4 regions of the Bacillus sp. SRL543 genome follow, and region 1 is predicted to be linked to each of the others. Evidence: predicted binding sites of a transcription regulator. Region 1 holds the regulator's gene; each other region holds the start of a gene.
What was found. Region 1 encodes Rex, which represses fermentation and respiration genes when NADH is low (regulators of the CRP and FNR family bind a similar motif). Its sites were predicted from a motif close to TTGTGAAATATTTCACAA; they were not measured.
Positions count from the first base shown of each region.

Region 1 (4,214 bases):
GTTCCTGGCCTTGTTTTCACAGTCGCTTGCAGCTAATATCGAAAATCTGATCGGCATTGAAATGGGCTCTGAAAACACCCAGCAGATCATCAGTATCATCGAGACTCTGCCGCTTGTCGTGATTGTCAGCAGCATCATCGGCCCGATCCTGGAGGAAATCGTCTTCCGGAAGGTCATTTTCGGCGCCCTTTACAAAAGGATGAACTTCTTCCTAGCGGCCCTGATCAGCTCGGTGATTTTTGCGTTTGCGCATTTTGAGCCTGAGCATGTGCTCCTGTATTCTGCAATGGGCTTCACATTTGCGTTCCTGTATGTGCGGACCAAGCGGATCCTTGTCCCGATTTTTGCGCATGTGTCGATGAATACATTGGTAGTCATCATTCAAATGAATCAGGATAAAATACAAAAGTGGATTAATGAAATGGAACAAATTCAAAGCTTTATTGGGGGACTTTAAATGAGGCAGTCACCATTGTTTTCCGGGTTCATCTATATATTCCTGGGCGTGCTGTTCACTTACTTCGCAATCCAGAATATCAGTGAAACCGGCGAATGGGGATTTTTTACGTATCTGCTCGTGCTTCTGGCAACTTTTGACTTTGGATCAGGCCTTCGGATGATTGCCTTTCACTATAAGATCAAACAAATTAAAAATAACCAAAAAAAATGAGCCTGGAATGAGGCTCATTTTTATTTGGCTTCCATTTCTTTTGCCTGCGTCTCTTCGGCCTCCAGCACTTTCTTATACGAAAACCTGGAGATGAAAATGCTCAATTCATACAAAAGCAGAAGCGGCACTGTTACCATCATATGCGACAGCAGCTCAGGCGGCGTAATGAACGCCGCAATGACAAGGAGCACAAAATACGCATATTTCCGGATGCTCGACAGGAACATCGGTGTGACAATGCCAAGCCTGGTCAGGAACATGATGACAACAGGAAGCTGAAAAAGGATCCCGAATGGAATCGTCAGCTGGAACAGGAACTGAAAATACTCATTGATCCCAATCACCTGATTGATATCAAGCCTGTCCGCAATCCGGGTCATAAAGTCCACAACAAACGGAAAAAGAACAAAATATGAAAATGACACTCCGCTGATGAACAGTATCACAGATACAGGAATATAGCTCAGTGTGACCTTCCGTTCCTTTTCATATAGTCCCGGACTGATGAACGCCCAGAATTGATAAAGGATAACCGGAGACGTCAGGACAAAGGCTATGATAAAGGCAAACTGCATATAGATCTTCACGGGATCTGTCAGGCGGAATGCATTCATCGTCAGGTCCTTCGCTTCGTCGGCACCCTGCAGGTACACGATCAGGGGTTCGGCAAGGAAAAAGCCTAAAATCATCGCGCAGAACAAGAAAACGACTGTCATGACAAGCCGTTTTCTTAATTCGCCTATATGTTCGTAAATTGTCATATCTTTATGACTCATACATAAAACATCCTTATGTTACTTAACTTCTTTTTTCTTCTCATCATCTTCGTCATTCATAAGCCCTTTGGTAGCGGATTTGAATTCACGAAGGGTATTGCCGGCAGCTTTTCCAAGCTCAGGCAGTTTCTTCGGTCCGAAAATCAGCAAAGCGACAAAAACAATAAGCAAGAGGCTTCCCATTCCTAAATTCATCATTGCGCCTCACCTCCCTTTATCTATCATATTGATGATACCACTAACGCCTGTATAATTCTATCCGTAATGCTAACTTTGCTTTAATTGTCACATTCCGGAATCTTACTCTTCTGCTTCTGCTCCCTGCATGACTTCCATCGGATAATGCTTCAGGAAATAGACAAGCGACTGCAGTTCCACAGCCAGGTCGATATGATGTACTCTGATGGCAGAAGGAACTGTAAGCCTTGCTGGTGTAAAATTGAGTATTCCCTTGATGCTTCCCTTTACAAGCCTGTCCGTTATAGCCTGGGCAACAGGCGCCGGAACTGTCAGAATGGCGACTTTAATAGCATGCTCTTCAGATATTCTTTCCAGATCATCCATATGGAAAACAGGCACCCCGCCAATATCTGTCCCTACTTTTCCAGCATCGACATCAAATGCCGCTTCAATCTTTGTATTATTATTTTTCAGGAAGTTATAGTTTAAAAAGGCAGTCCCCAGATTGCCGACCCCGATGAGGGCAACCTTTGTCACTTCATCCTGGTCCAGCGTCTTTCGGAAAAAAGACAGCAGATAGTTAACATTATAGCCATAGCCTTTTTTCCCAAGCGCACCAAAGTAAGAAAAATCTCTTCTGATAGTAGCAGAATCCACCTTCACAGCTTCACTGAGCTCCGCCGAGGACACTCTCTGTTTCCCTGAAGAGTGGAGATTTTTTAAGAATCGATAATACAGCGGCAGTCTTTTTGCCGTTGCCTGCGGTATTTTTATGGCTTCATTTGACATAGCTTTTCCCCCACCCTGCTGATTTCTATTGTATTTGTCTGCTATTCTTTTTTGAAGTCCCCATTTTTTCCGCCCGTCTTTTCAACAAGATAGGTCTGGCCGATGATCATTCCCTTATCAAGCGCCTTGCACATATCATAGACCGTCAGCGCACAGGCACTTGCTGATGTCAGCGCTTCCATTTCAACTCCAGTGGATCCTTTGGTCCTCACCTGGGCAGAAATATTCAGCCGGTAATCTTCTTCTGTTTTTTCCCATCCAAAAGAAATATCGATGCCGGTCAGCGGAATGGGATGGCACATAGGAATGATTTCCCACGTCTTTTTGGCGGCCATGATGCCAGCTACCTGGGCCACTGCCAAAACATCGCCTTTTTTCATGCTGTTGCCGGTTATTTTTTCGTATATTTCACTATTAACCGTTATACTTGAGTGGGCGGATGCAGTCCGGACACTTTCGGGCTTGCTGCTGACATCCACCATGCGGGCTCTGCCCTCTTCATTAAAATGTGTGAACTCTGACATTCATAAACACCTCTCTACAGAATCATACACTATTTTAAATGGGTATGTAAGCAATATTGTTTGATGTTTCACAAATTTCATCTTATTGCTGTGAGGGATTGAATGCGATACACTAACCTTTAGAATACAGAGGTGAGAACAATGATTTTACTTCAAGTTAATCAGCTGTCAAAGTACTTTGGCGCTGACTTGATTTTATCGAATATAAAGCTTGAGGTGCAAACGCGCGACCGGATCGCCCTGGTAGGCAGGAACGGGGCTGGCAAATCGACGCTGCTGAAAATAATAGCGGGGCATATGTCCCATGACTCTGGCGAAATCATCAAGCCGAAGGATGTTTCCATAGGCTATCTTGCACAGAATACAGGGCTTGAATCAGCCCTTTCCATATGGGATGAAATGCTTTCAGTCTTCAAGGGCCTCCGGGAGATGGAAGCCGAGCTACGCCGGCTGGAACAAAGTATGGCAGATCCCGGCATATTTAATGATCCTGCCTCCTACGAGAAGATCCTTAAAGAATATGATCTGCTGCAGGTGCAGTTCAAGGAACAGGGAGGGTATCAGTATGAGGCCGATATCCGCTCTATCCTGCACGGGCTGAATTTTCATTCCTTTAGTTATGATACAAGCATATCAGTCCTCAGCGGCGGGCAAAAAACAAGGCTGGCACTGGCCAAATTGCTGCTGACCAAGCCTGATATCCTGATCCTGGACGAGCCAACCAACCATCTGGACATTGAAACCCTATCGTGGCTGGAGCAATATCTGCAGGGCTATGAGGGAGCCATACTCATCGTTTCCCATGACCGGTACTTCCTTGATAAGGTCGTCACACAAGTATATGAAATAACCCGTCAGCAGATCTCCAAATTCCCTGGCAACTACAGCTACTATTTGGAGAAAAAAGCCGAGAACTATGAAAGGGATATGCGCCAGTTTGAGAAGCAGCAGGAAGAAGTGGCCAAGCTGCAGGACTTTATACAGCGAAACCTGGCACGCGCCTCTACAACCAAGCGGGCGCAGAGCCGGAGGAAGAAGCTTGAAAGGATGGAGCTGCTGGACAGGCCGCTCGGCGATGAAAAATCAGCCGCTTTCAGCTTCGATATTTCAAAGCAGACCGGCAATGATGTATTGAAGGTCAATTCCCTTGAGGTCGGATATGATGGGAATAAGGTTTCTGAAAATATCTCTTTCCGGATGTCCCGTGGAGACAGTGCCGCACTCGTTGGGCCAAATGGCGTCGGGAAGTCCACCCTGCTGAAGACCATCATTCAA
Region 1 covers NZ_OZ481794.1:307,977-312,190, reverse strand. The annotation lists gene AC4E8B_RS01815 (CPBP family intramembrane glutamic endopeptidase) at 1-457, shown strand, start outside; gene AC4E8B_RS01810 (YdiK family protein) at 458-670, shown strand; gene tatC (twin-arginine translocase subunit TatC) at 691-1,446, opposite strand; gene AC4E8B_RS01800 (twin-arginine translocase TatA/TatE family subunit) at 1,465-1,644, opposite strand; gene AC4E8B_RS01795 (redox-sensing transcriptional repressor Rex) at 1,747-2,415, opposite strand; gene moaC (cyclic pyranopterin monophosphate synthase MoaC) at 2,457-2,939, opposite strand; gene AC4E8B_RS01785 (ABC-F family ATP-binding cassette domain-containing protein) at 3,081-4,214, shown strand, end outside.

Region 2 (4,214 bases), 710 kb from region 1:
GCCGTCATTATCTACAACAATACCGACGGAAGCTTTGCAGGCAATCTTGAGGAAGATGCCGGCCTGCCGGTTGTGTCGCTCTCTAAGCAGGAAGGGGACCAGCTTAAGGAGCGCCTGCAGGGAGAAACGGTGCTGGCCCGAACATATATAATAGAAGAAAAGGATCTTCTTGCCGATTTCAGCTCCCGCGGACCGGTGACCGATACTTGGGAAATCAAGCCGGACGTTCTTGCGCCCGGGGTGGCCATCAGCAGTACGGTTCCCGGGGGATATCTTCCTCTGCAGGGGACGAGTATGGCCTCACCCCATGTTGCTGGTGCATGTGCGCTGATTAAACAGGCCCACCCTGATTGGAGCCCGGAGGAAATCAAGTCCTCACTCATGAATACAGCTCTTCCTCTCTATAATGAAGGGGGCAGTCTGTACAGGACTTATGAACAGGGGGCAGGCCGCATTCAAATAGAGGATGCGGTGAAGGCCCCTTCCTTAGTGACGCCGGCCTCGCTCCAATTTGGCAAGTTCCGGATAGCGGGCCGTGAGAATGAACATGTCCGCTATCTGACCGTTAAAAATACCGGCAGCCGCACAGAATCCTATTCTTTCTCTGTACCCTCAAACGTCGGGGGGATAGAATGGGAAATTCCGCTCGCCTTTCGACTGGAACCCGGCGAGAAGAAAAAGCTGGCTGTAAAAATGAAGATAGACCCCGAAGAATTCAAACAGAAAATCCATGATGGGCGAATTGTTCTGAATGCGGGCAGCAGGAAAGTCAGCATCCCGTATTTGTATGTCCTCGAGGAGCCGGATTACCCGCGTGTGATGGGCTTTGATTTTGGAAAAGGCGACAACGGCGGGAGCTACCGCTATGAAGTCTATCTTCCAGGGGGGGCGGAAGAATTTGGGATTGCCCTGTTTGATCCTGATACGCTCCGGTTCATCCAATTTCTTGACTGGAAGCGGGATGCAGGCAAAGGCCAGATCCAGAAGGAATTGAAGAACGGTGACCTGCCGCCGGATGGCGTCTACATCGCCCAGGTCTTTGCAAGGAAAGCGGGGAGACAGGATATGATAGAGGCTTATCTGGAGGTAAAAAAAGAAGAGGAAAAAGGTGCAATTGGAGCGAGATGATACTCCGCTCCAATTGCAAGTTATTATCCCAAAAAAATATCGAAAATAGTGTGAACAAACACTTTTCGGTTTGCAGAGTTTGTGAACTTTTTCACTCCGAATGCATTGACATTGACAGATGCCTATTGTATGCTTACAAAGGGTATAAATGATAGGGTTTTCACAAAGATTCCCGCAGGTGAAAGTAACCGCAATCTGCGTGGTATCAGCAATGAAAACACTTACCTCAAAACCGCCCCCATTCTCTTTTCACTAGTAAGAAACTTTGCATTCTTAAGACAAAAAGACGTCAAGGGAATACATTTCTAGCATGGAGGATGCGTTATCATGCGTCGAAAAGACCGCCACCCATTTCAAGCCATGGCTTTGATGTCCGCCATCCTTTCCCAATTAGTAGGCTCCGTCCTGATCGGCATCTTCCTCGGAAGATGGCTTGACCATGTGATGGGAACCGGGCCTTTATTCCTGATACTCGGATTGCTTATAGGATTGGCAGCAGGGACTTATGCCATGCTTCACTTGGTCGGACGTTTCTTTACAGGAGACTAACAGCCTATGCCAGACCTCAAAACAATGTTTATACGGCAGCGCAAATACATATTCCTGCTGCTGTCAGTCTATGTTCTCGGTTGGGGATTCACCTCTTATCAATCTATCTTTATGGGGCTGATATTGGGGACAAGCCTGAGCCTGTTCAATTTATGGCTGATGGTAAGGAAGACGGACCAGCTTGGGGAAGCGGCAGCGAACGGCCAAAGGATGAGGTCGCTTGGGATGCTGTCGAGGATGGCGACGGCAGTGCTTGCCGTCATGATCAGCATGAAGTACCCGGATGAGGTGCATCTGATCAGCGTAGTTCTGGGATTAATGACATCATATATTGTCATTATGATAGATTATTTTCTTCAACTTTTTGTTTTACGTAAATAGCCGGGAAGAGAGGTGAATACTGTGCATCATGAAGCACCTATAGTTGAATTTCTTGGTTTGAATTTCAACTTGGCAAACATGTTGATGATTACAGTTGCCAGTGCCATTGTTTTCATCATCGCTGTTCTTTCCACTCGTACGCTCGCCATGAGACCAACCGGAATGCAGAACTTTTTCGAATGGATCATGGATTTTGTAAAAAACATCATCAACAGTACGATGGACTGGAAAGATGGCGGAAGATTCCATATCCTTGGAATCACGATCATTATGTATGTTTTTGTTTCAAATATGCTGGGGCTTCCATTCTCCGTGGTCATCAATGACCAGCTTTGGTGGAAATCGCCTACAGCAGACCCTGCTGTAACGCTCACATTGGCAGTTATGGTAGTTGGATTGTCGCACTATTACGGTGTAAAGCTTCGGGGAGTAGGGGAATACGGAAAAGAATTTTTCCGTCCATTCTGGTTCATGTTCCCGATCAAGATCATCGAGGAGTTTGCCAACACGCTTACACTCGGCCTTCGTCTCTATGGTAACATCTATGCGGGTGAAATCCTGCTGACACTGATTGCCGGAAGCCTGGCATCAGGGTGGGTCGGACATCTGGCCGCGATTGTACCAATGCTTGCATGGCAAGGGTTCTCAATATTTGTCGGCGCAATCCAGGCATTTATTTTCTGTATGTTAACAATGGTTTATCTCTCCCACAAAGTGAGCTCTGACCATTAATATATACCTGTTCATTCTATGAACAAAACATTCAAACACTATATTATTTTATACAATCCTAAGGAGGAACTTTATAATGGGTCTTTTAGCAGCAGCAATTGCAATTGGTTTGGCAGCACTAGGTGCCGGTATTGGTAACGGTCTTATCGTATCACGTACAGTTGAGGGGATTGCCCGTCAGCCGGAAGCTCGCGGAATGCTTCAAACAACTATGTTCATCGGGGTAGCGTTAGTTGAGGCCGTGCCGATCATCGCAGTTGTTATCGCGTTCATGGTTATTGGTCAATAATTATACTGCAGTACACATAATGGCGAAGATCATGGATGTGACCCTTCGCCATTCCTTTATGCCCAGGTGCGGATGCGCCTGATTCCTGAAGCACCGCCAGCATGTGCAGGCGGGTGCTGACTGGCTTTTTGAATCTGAATGAACCGAATTCATTTTATGAAATTCGTTAACTTGTTGATAGGGAAAGTGGAAGACTCTTGAAGGGAGTGAATCGAGGGTGTTAGCAAGCAATTTAGTATTAGGCGCTGCAGAAGGCGCAGCACATACAGCATTCAACGGCGGGGATATTTTATTCCAGCTGGCTATGTTTATCATTTTGTTGGCATTGCTCAAGAAATTTGCATGGGGTCCTTTGATGGGCATCATGAAACAGCGTGAAGAGCATATTGCCAATGAAATCGGCGCGGCTGAGCAAAGCCGTGTTGAAGCGAATAAGCTTCTGGAAGAGCAGAGAAGCCTTCTGAAGGAAGCGCGTACAGATGCTCAGAACCTGATTGAAGGTGCGAAAAAGCAAGGCGACGTGCAGCGTGAGGAAATCATCTTGGCAGCCCGTGCCGAAGCAGAGCGCGTGAAGGAATCAGCGAAGCTTGAAATCGATCAGCAGAAAGAAAAAGCAGTTGCCGCAATCCGCGAGCAGGTTGCTTCCCTGTCTGTCCTTATTGCTTCCAAAGTTATTGAGAAGGAACTGAGTGCAGCAGACCAGGAAAAGCTGATCAATGAATACATCCAAGAGGCAGGAGAAAACCGATGAGCGGCTCTACAGTAGCAAAGCGCTATGCGTTGGCTCTGTTCCAGCTTGCGAATGAACATCAGCTTCTTGGCCAAATGGAAGAAGACCTTCGCATCGTCAAAGATGTCGTAAACAATAATAAGGGCCTGGATGCAGTCCTGAAATCCCCGAAACTTGAGAATGATGAGAAAAAAGGGATCATCAAAACTGCCTTCGCGTCTGTTAATCCTTTAGTACTTAATACACTTATGCTATTGATTGACCGCCACCGTGAAGATCAATTCTCTGATCTTGCGGAGGAGTTCATCAGCCTTGCGAATGACGCAAGGGGCATTGCGGAAGCAAAGGTCTACTCAGTCCGTCCGCTGACAGAATCTGAGAGCAGCGAGCTATCTGCTGCATTTG
Region 2 covers NZ_OZ481794.1:4,550,056-4,554,269, reverse strand. The annotation lists gene AC4E8B_RS23045 (S8 family serine peptidase) at 1-1,128, shown strand, start outside; gene AC4E8B_RS23040 (AtpZ/AtpI family protein) at 1,456-1,677, shown strand; gene AC4E8B_RS23035 (ATP synthase subunit I) at 1,684-2,058, shown strand; gene atpB (F0F1 ATP synthase subunit A) at 2,080-2,790, shown strand; gene atpE (F0F1 ATP synthase subunit C) at 2,867-3,079, shown strand; gene atpF (F0F1 ATP synthase subunit B) at 3,297-3,830, shown strand; gene AC4E8B_RS23015 (F0F1 ATP synthase subunit delta) at 3,827-4,214, shown strand, end outside.
Region 2: AC4E8B_RS23040 (AtpZ/AtpI family protein) is a predicted target of Rex. The motif match lies at 1,208-1,225, and genes of this name have one in related genera.

Region 3 (4,214 bases), 1.4 Mb from region 1:
TTTGCTCCAGGCTGATTTCTGGATGATGCTGTGTAGAGATGACGATGGTATCGATGCGCACAGGCTTGTCGTTCTCATCATACTCAACAGTCACCTGTGTCTTGCCGTCCGGACGGAGGTAAGGAAGAATCTCTTCTTTGCGTACTTCTGTCAGGCGGCGCGACAGTTTATGTGCCAGGGAAATCGGAAGAGGCATAAGCTCTTTCGTTTCGTTGCAGGCAAAGCCGAACATAAGGCCCTGGTCTCCTGCGCCGATTGCTTCGATTTCTTCATCCGACATTTGTCCTTCGCGTGCTTCAAGCGCCTGGTCAACACCCATTGCAATGTCAGCTGACTGCTCATCAATGGATGTCAGTACGGCACAAGTTTCGGAATCAAAGCCATATTTAGCACGGGTATAGCCGATCTCCTTGATTGTTTCACGGACAAGCTTTGGAATATCAACATATGTAGATGTTGTAATTTCACCTGCAACAAGCACTAGTCCTGTTGTAACAGATGTTTCAGCAGCAACGCGGGCATTTGCGTCTTTTGCTAAGATAGCGTCTAAAATAGCATCAGAAATCTGGTCACAGATTTTATCCGGATGACCTTCAGTAACTGATTCAGAAGTAAACAAACGGCGTTTATTTGACATCTGATTTCCTCCTTATTTATAAGAATAGAGTGAGGTTCTTATCCGGCGCTACACCTTATTCTTCCCCTCGGATTGATACGGTACTCATTCCCTAAGTAGTATTGAATAAACATGGAGTTTTTATCCCGCTCTCGCGTATGCATTGCTTCACAATCTGCATAACCGGCTGGTCCTGTCCCCCGGGACCGCAAGCCTTCAGACAAGTGCTGAAAGAGCAGGCCGCCGCTGATGCAGAGAACCGGTCAAAGGCATTATATATAAGCCAGGCACAATCAGATTGTATGATTTTATCCTGTTAAATGCATAGCCCTTGTAAATCAGCTTTATGCAAAAACTTCCATAATATGCAATTAAAAGACTTCCCTCAAAATGCAAAATAAAAAACCTTCCCAAAGTGAAAAGGTTGAAAGCAAAATGATTCGCGCCTTTCACTCTTATCGTTCAAGGAATTCTTCCTTGCGTCAGGTTAGCACCTTTGCTAAAAACAGGCCATCGCTGGCTGTAATTTGAACCGTTATGCTCTTTTCAGCATATATCCGTTTTCAAAAAGCATCATTAGCAGGTTGCTGGGTTTCATCGGGCCTGTCCCTCCACCAGCTCGGGATAAGAGAGTATCCGTTCAAGGTAAAATCATAACGTACAGATGTAGTGGCGTCAATCATTTTCTCCACTATAGCAAGAACAATTTTATATTGTCTCATATATGGAAATGACTCAGAGGGAACAGCTGCCATCCTTGCATTTCTTCCTAAGCAGTTTATGCCTGTTCCGTGCAATCCACCTGTATGCCGGAACCCCGGCAGCAGATGCCAAAGGAAGATGCATACAGAGCCCTAAAACGAAGGTAAGGGGGAACAGCAGCAGCAGCCTTCTGACTGCATAGAAACCCTTCAGGACCTTTTTTTCAGGTGTTATAATATGAAGCTCTTTCCTCAGCTCCCTGCTGCTGAATTGAAGCTCTCCATGTTCCTGTTCATATTTTTGCAATGAAACCCACTCTACCCGATGAAGCAGGTCAAGCTTCCCGAAAGATTTCTTCGTCATTTGGCAAAGCTGGCAAGTATTGTCGTAAAGGGCAATCATTTTCACATTACCATCTCCCGCCTGTAGTCGTTCATCTTATTAAATTTTACCATACCTTTCAATCATTCTTAAAGCACGATAAACTTATATCTATATAATATATGTTTCAATGAATATAATGCCTTCCCTCTTTATCTCCAGCAGCGTTCACCGCTTTAAGCACCCCCTTGAATTTGTGTTGTGCAAATAATATGCCGCAAAGTTCGGAAAGAATTTCTATCTTCTTGAACAATTTGTGACACCTTTCACATTCTATTGAATTACCCTATAAAATTGCTTATGATGATAACAGATTGTGAACTATGTAACATATACACTATTTTTATGTTATTAAACTTTCAGCCAGTGAGAAAGGGGCTTATCCATGAAAAAGAAATATTCTTTGCTTTTAGGAATATTTACAATCATTACTATTCTATCAGGCTGTGAGCCGCTGATGGTGCTGGATCCCAAAGGTCCTCAGGCTGCCGTCCAGGCAAAAGACATTATTCTGTCAACGGCAATCATGTCTGTCATCGTCCTTGTGGTTTTTGCCATGCTTGCTTACATGCTCTATAAATACCGCTCTTCGAAGCAAAGCAAGGATTATGAACCGCCGCATATTAAAGGAAACCTGCTCGTCGAAGCGGTCTGCGTCGGAATCCCTGTCCTGATCGTCATCTTCCTTTCAGTCGTATCCACTCAGAGCAACTATAAAGTGGAATCAGCACCGACAGGATATGGCGACAAAGAGCCTTTAGTCGTATACGCATCATCTTCCAACTGGAAATGGCATTTCAGCTATCCTGAAGAAGATATCGAAACAGTCAACTATCTATATGTACCGACTGACCGCCCGCTTGAATTTAAGCTCTATTCATACGGACCGATCACAAGCTTTTGGATCCCGCAGCTTGGCGGACAAAAATATGCCATGGCTGACATGGTCAATACGCTGCATCTGGGCGCAGATGAACCCGGCGAATATATGGGGCGCAATGCCAACTTCAACGGAAAAGGCTTTGCTGAAAATACATTCAATGTAACAGCCATGCCGCAGGAAGAGTTTGACCAATGGGTGGCTGACGTCAAAAAGACGGCTGAGCCGCTTACTGAAGAAAAATTCGATGAACTGCTTGAACCGGGTCATCTTGGACAGTCCACCTATACCGGAACACATCTTGAATTCATGCCTGCTCCTGAAGGCGAGCATGGCGGCCATAACCATGGTTCCAGCTCTGACAGTGATGATGCTGACTCAGATCATGAACATATGGATATGGAAGAGGACGGATCTGGCAGCAATGGCCACTCAGAACATGAAGGCCATTAATAAGAACAGAACCGCTACCCTAGAAAGGAGTTTAAAATCCTATGGAATTCTTTGAACGTTTTGCCATTCCGCATCCCAGCCCTGTTATCTATGCGTCAATGGTTGCTATAGGTTTAACGGTTATTGCCATCATCGCAGGCTTGACCTATTTCAAAAAATGGGGCTATCTGTGGAGAGAATGGCTGACAACAGTCGATCATAAACGGATTGGGATCATGTACCTGATTTCTGCCCTGCTCATGCTTTTCCGGGGCGGCGCAGATGCCATCATGATGCGCGCCCAGCTGGCTGTGCCTGATAATACCCTTCTTGACGCACAGCACTATAATGAAATTTTCACAACGCACGGAACAGTTATGATTCTGTTCATGGCAATGCCATTCATCATGGCATTCATGAACTTTGTCGTGCCGCTCCAGATCGGGGCACGCGACGTTGCTTTCCCTAAGCTTAATGCACTCAGCTTCTGGCTCTTCTTCATGGGTGCCATGCTGCTGAACATCTCATTCGTCATCGGCGGCTCGCCTGATGCCGGCTGGACTTCCTACTTCCCGCTTGCAGGGACAGAGTTCAGCGAATCAGTCGGAACGAACTATTATATGTTCTCACTGCAAATCGCAGGTTTGGGTACATTGATGACCGGTATCAATATGGTAACAACCATCCTCAGGATGCGTGCGCCTGGCATGACATTGATGAAGATGCCGATGTTCACTTGGTCATCACTTGTTGCCAGCATCATTATCGTATTTGCTTTCCCTGTGCTGACTGTTGCTCTTGCAATGGGATCTCTTGACAGATTATTTGCCACTAACTTCTTTACGACCAGCAATGGCGGTATGGATATGCTGTGGGCTAACTTCTTCTGGGTATGGGGACACCCTGAGGTATACATCCTGATACTTCCTGCTTTCGGTATATACAGCGAAATCATCTCAACGTTCGCACGCAGGAACCTTTATGGCTATAAATCAATGGTAGGATCCATGGTGATCATTTCACTCTTGTCCTTCCTTGTCTGGACTCACCACTTCTTTACAATGGGCCAGGGAGCTTTAACAAACAGTATTTTCTCTATTACGACCATGGCGATCGCCGTGCCGACCGGGGTTAAGATTTTCAACTGGCTCCTGACACTTTGGAAAGGGAAAATCACCATTACGACGCCAATGCTTTACTCCC
Region 3 covers NZ_OZ481794.1:3,848,345-3,852,558, forward strand. The annotation lists gene metK (methionine adenosyltransferase) at 1-637, opposite strand, end outside; SAM riboswitch class I at 1,069-1,247, opposite strand; gene AC4E8B_RS19600 (thiol-disulfide oxidoreductase DCC family protein) at 1,352-1,720, opposite strand; gene qoxA (cytochrome aa3 quinol oxidase subunit II) at 2,085-3,032, shown strand; gene qoxB (cytochrome aa3 quinol oxidase subunit I) at 3,074-4,214, shown strand, end outside.
Region 3: qoxA (cytochrome aa3 quinol oxidase subunit II) is a predicted target of Rex. The motif match lies at 1,954-1,971, and genes of this name have one in related genera.

Region 4 (4,214 bases), 420 kb from region 1:
CCCCTCCTGCCTATAGACAAAGAAAGTTTTTGCGGATACCTCTCCATTCTCAGTATTCTCAACCGAAACAAAAGAACGCCCATCATAATTGATCATTGCTTCTTCCCCCCTTGAATGCTGTTGTTTAGGTGAATTATAACACTTACCCTTTTCTTGAGAGTAAGAAAGCCTTCTAAAAACAGCAGAAGCTGGCTATTGCCACAGCCTGTTTTCAATCATGCTTCCAAGCCAGCATGATTCCCTTCCAATCAGAAATGCCTGCCCCCACGCGGACAGGCATTTCTGATTTATCGGCTGTACCGCACCTTTTCCACTGCACTCTGAGCAGCATACAATAAGTAGGCTTTATAGTGGATATAGAGAAAAAACTGAAAATAGTTTATGCGGGTTAAACGAACAATTTTCAGTTTCTTGAGAAAGGGCAGAAACAGCCCGGCGAAAATCGCATGAAAAATAGCATTAAGCAAAATGAATTTTTTGAAGTTCCCATATGAAGCTTTAAGAATCCATAGAGAAACGGGCATGTATGGACCTATATCAAAAGGCAGTTCATCCCTTATAAAAGATTTCGGCTGGTCATAAAACCTCCACCACTTTTTGTGGCGGCCATAAAGATGATTCAGGATCTCAAACCCGCTGATGATGGCACCCGCAATCCCATACCGCTTGAAGCTCCGCTTACCGATAAAAAGCAGCGAAAACCAAGGGACGATGATCATTGTAAGATTAAATATGACATGTCTCTTTGTTAGCATATATGAACTTCACCTCATCCTGGGCAATTCTTTCCTTTTAAGATATCCAGATGAGAAGAAAAAATCCATTCAGAAAGAGACTAGTGAACATATTCCTTGTCCGGAGAGACAGGGACGCTTTTCCTTAGCAGGTTTTCACGCCCTGAGTACTATGCCAGAAGGATTGTTTCACATGAAACAAATCTTAAATCTATCTAAACAAGAAAACCTATTAGAATGCTGCACTTCTCTAACAAAGGTCATTAAATATTTCTGACTTTTAATACATTTTTATCCTTAACTAAAAACTGAAAAAGCCAGTTTCCCCATCAATCTTCAACCTCAATCAGGAAAGTTTTCTCTTCAAACCCTCCGCGCTTTTCTGCTTTCTTCTCCCGTACCCTCTCTACCCCTTCAATGAAAGAACCGTGATGATGAGCTAATGAGTGAATAATCTCTAAAAAGTCTGCGAGCTCTTCGATTGCTTCTTCGCTGGTTTCTGCCGCACAGTACTCATCCAACTCTTCATAGCTTTTCTGCTGCAGATACTCAATATAATCCTGATCATTTAGTATCTTTGCCGAAAACCTCTTTCCGCTTTGCTCGAAAATTTGCGGAATCTTATCTCGGACTAATTTATTGTAGGTTGGCATATATATGTCCTCCAGATAAAGCCGCAGGGACAGGTCCCATGGCCCATTTCTTAAAAAGAGCCAAGGGACCTGTCCCCTTGGCTCCCTACCCATTCCTCAAAACTCCCGCCAACTCCTCCAGCCGCCCCCGCTCCTCCACCAAATACCTCACCCCTTCCTTCCGCAAGTACCCCTCTTTACAAAACTGAGATAGTACATGAAGCAAGTGCCTATAAGAAACCCCAAGGAAGTCACAGACGGTGACATGTTTCTCTTTATATACATCGCCATCAGCGGTCTGCAGGATGAAGTCTGCGAGCCGGTTTTCGAGCGGGAAGGCGAGGCTTTGGGAGTATTTGGATGCCATGTTGGTGGCTTTGAGACTGAGAAATTTGGTGAGTTCGCGCAGGAACAGGGTGTCCTCGAGCAATTGGTTCCGGTATTGGCTCAGAGGAATGGCGAAGCAGATGGTGCGGGTGGAGGCCTGGATGCCTTTGGTGTAGTAGACCTCATGCAAGAGCTCCATTTCGCCTATATAGTCATGTTTGTTGATGAAGTTGATGAGGGAGACCTTCCCGTTTTGGTAGGTGATGTAAATTTTGGCTTTCCCTTCGATGACATAGAAAAGATAGTCGGGGCGCATGCCTTCGCGGATGATCCACTCGTCGCGCTGGTATTCGTGGATTTCGATGCCTTCTTCGATCGGGAAGGAGAAGAGCTGGGCGATGCTGTGCTCTTCGAGATATTGTAGCCTTTCTCTCTGCTGCAGCTTTTTCATATGATTCACGCTTCTTTCCTTTTTCTTCAAAACAGGTTCAAAATGTGAGATATCTCATATTATTTTACTTTTCCTCTTGGTATGATGCAATCATTGGAGGAATGAACGATGAATTCACAACGCTGGATGAGTAGACAATTTTTTAGTTTCTTTTTCACTTGGGGGGTTTTCCTGCCGTATTGGACCGGGTGGATGATTCATACAAAGGGGATGACGGTCGGGCAGGCGAGCCTGATCATGAGCCTTGGGCTTGTGGTGCGCGGCTTGTCGACATTGTTCGCCTTCCCTTATCTGTCAGGGAAATTCAGCAGCAAGGTACTGATTAATGGGATGGGCATCGGGACGTTCGTCATTCTGCTGCTTTGCATCCCGGCTGATTCATATACGACCTTGCTGGCTGCGGTCCTGTTCCTGCACTTCTTTTATCCGACTTTGATGCCTGCAATGGACACGGCTGCCGGTGTCCTTGTGCAGCATAAGCAGCTGAAGAATTATGGAAAAGACCGCTCATGGGGATCTTTAGGATTCATTATCAGCGGGCTGATCCTGACAATGTTCACGAGCCGGTTTGGGGACGGCTTCATTCTTTGGGGATTGCTGTTCGGCGTCTTTATGCTGATCTGCCTGGGGATGATGCAGGCACCTGATGTGCTGTCACAGAAGCCAAAGGCAGACTCCCAGAGCAGAGGCTCTCTGCTGAGGCCATTTAAAGCCCAGCATTTTGGGGTTGTGCTCGTGATCGTCATCCTGCTGCAGGCCGCACATGCTTCTTATTACAACTACGGCTATATCTTTCTGCAGGAAATCGACGCGCCGAAATACCTGATCGGGGCAATCCTGAACATCGGCGTCATTGCCGAAATCCTGTTCTTCCTGATTGCCGACCGTGTCTTCCGCAATGTATCGCCAGGCTCCCTGCTGGCGCTGGCGGCGCTCGGCAGCACGGTGCGCTGGATCCTTGTATTCGCCTTCCCGAATGTGGCAATGTTCTCAGTGTCGCAGGTCCTGCACGCCCTCTCGTTCGCCATGGGGCATTATGCGTTCATGAAATACATGATCCAGTACATCCCGCCGAAGGATGTCCCGATCGCCCAGGGCATTTACTCCGCCCTCGCCCTCAGCTGGAGCACGGCGGTGTTCACCATCTTTGGCGGATACTTGTATGAGATCGAGCCGAGATATGCATTCCTCGGGATGCTGGTGTGTACGGTGCCTTCGCTGATTGTGGCGCTGGTTTACCGGAGGATGGCGAACCGGAAAAATACGGCTCCCGGACAATTAGCTGGCTAATCCTGCTTTTACCATTATCAAAAACTTTGAATGTGCCCGACAACAAAAGCCCTAGGAGACCTCAAGCCTCCTAAGGCTTTTTCATTTCAATTTAGTCATCTCAGAAGAAGCTGAAAACCTGCCAGCACTTTCTTTCGTCTAATAGTGTGAGAATGTAATAAGGTATCATCGGAGGAAAAAATGAAAAAAGCAATCAAGATTGTTTTTGGCCTAAGCTTCATAGTTTACTTATTTGTATTAGCATCCATCTTATTCTTAGGCTCAAGGGGAATTGCCTGGGATGGCATGTCATTAACAGACTATATAAGGCAGTCTTCAAATTTCATTCCCTTAAAAACAATCAGTATGTATCTTCAAGCCTTAGCGGATGGAAGAATGAACATGGTTATACCTATTAAAAATCTCCTTGGCAATTTTGTTTTATTTATGCCAATGGGTGTTTATCTCCCTTTTTTTACAAGGAAAATGATTAGCACAATCCTCTTTATAGCCTCCATGACGGCCATGCTAATAACAATTGAAATCATACAAGTTATTACAAGAAGAGGAAGCTTTGATATTGATGATTATATTCTTAATATACTTGGGGCTTTGATAGGGTTTGGGATTTGGAGATGGGGGTTTGCTGGGAGGATATTAAAATAAAATGGCCTGTCTGCACTATTGCTGGTGCCCCTTCTGCTAAAAAGCACGTGATATGAAAAAAGGCTGGATGCCATCGCATCCAGCTTTTTTCTATTATTTCGGCGCCAATTCCACTGCCTGTCTCATAGCTTCCAC
Region 4 covers NZ_OZ481794.1:4,842,004-4,846,217, forward strand. The annotation lists gene AC4E8B_RS24650 (avidin-fold protein) at 1-96, opposite strand, end outside; gene AC4E8B_RS24655 (hypothetical protein) at 288-755, opposite strand; gene AC4E8B_RS24660 (nucleoside triphosphate pyrophosphohydrolase) at 1,064-1,387, opposite strand; gene yeiL (transcriptional regulator YeiL) at 1,473-2,144, opposite strand; gene AC4E8B_RS24670 (MFS transporter) at 2,253-3,434, shown strand; gene AC4E8B_RS24675 (VanZ family protein) at 3,615-4,079, shown strand; gene pdxA (4-hydroxythreonine-4-phosphate dehydrogenase PdxA) at 4,173-4,214, opposite strand, start outside.
Region 4: yeiL (transcriptional regulator YeiL) is a predicted target of Rex. The motif match lies at 2,187-2,204, and genes of this name have one in related genera.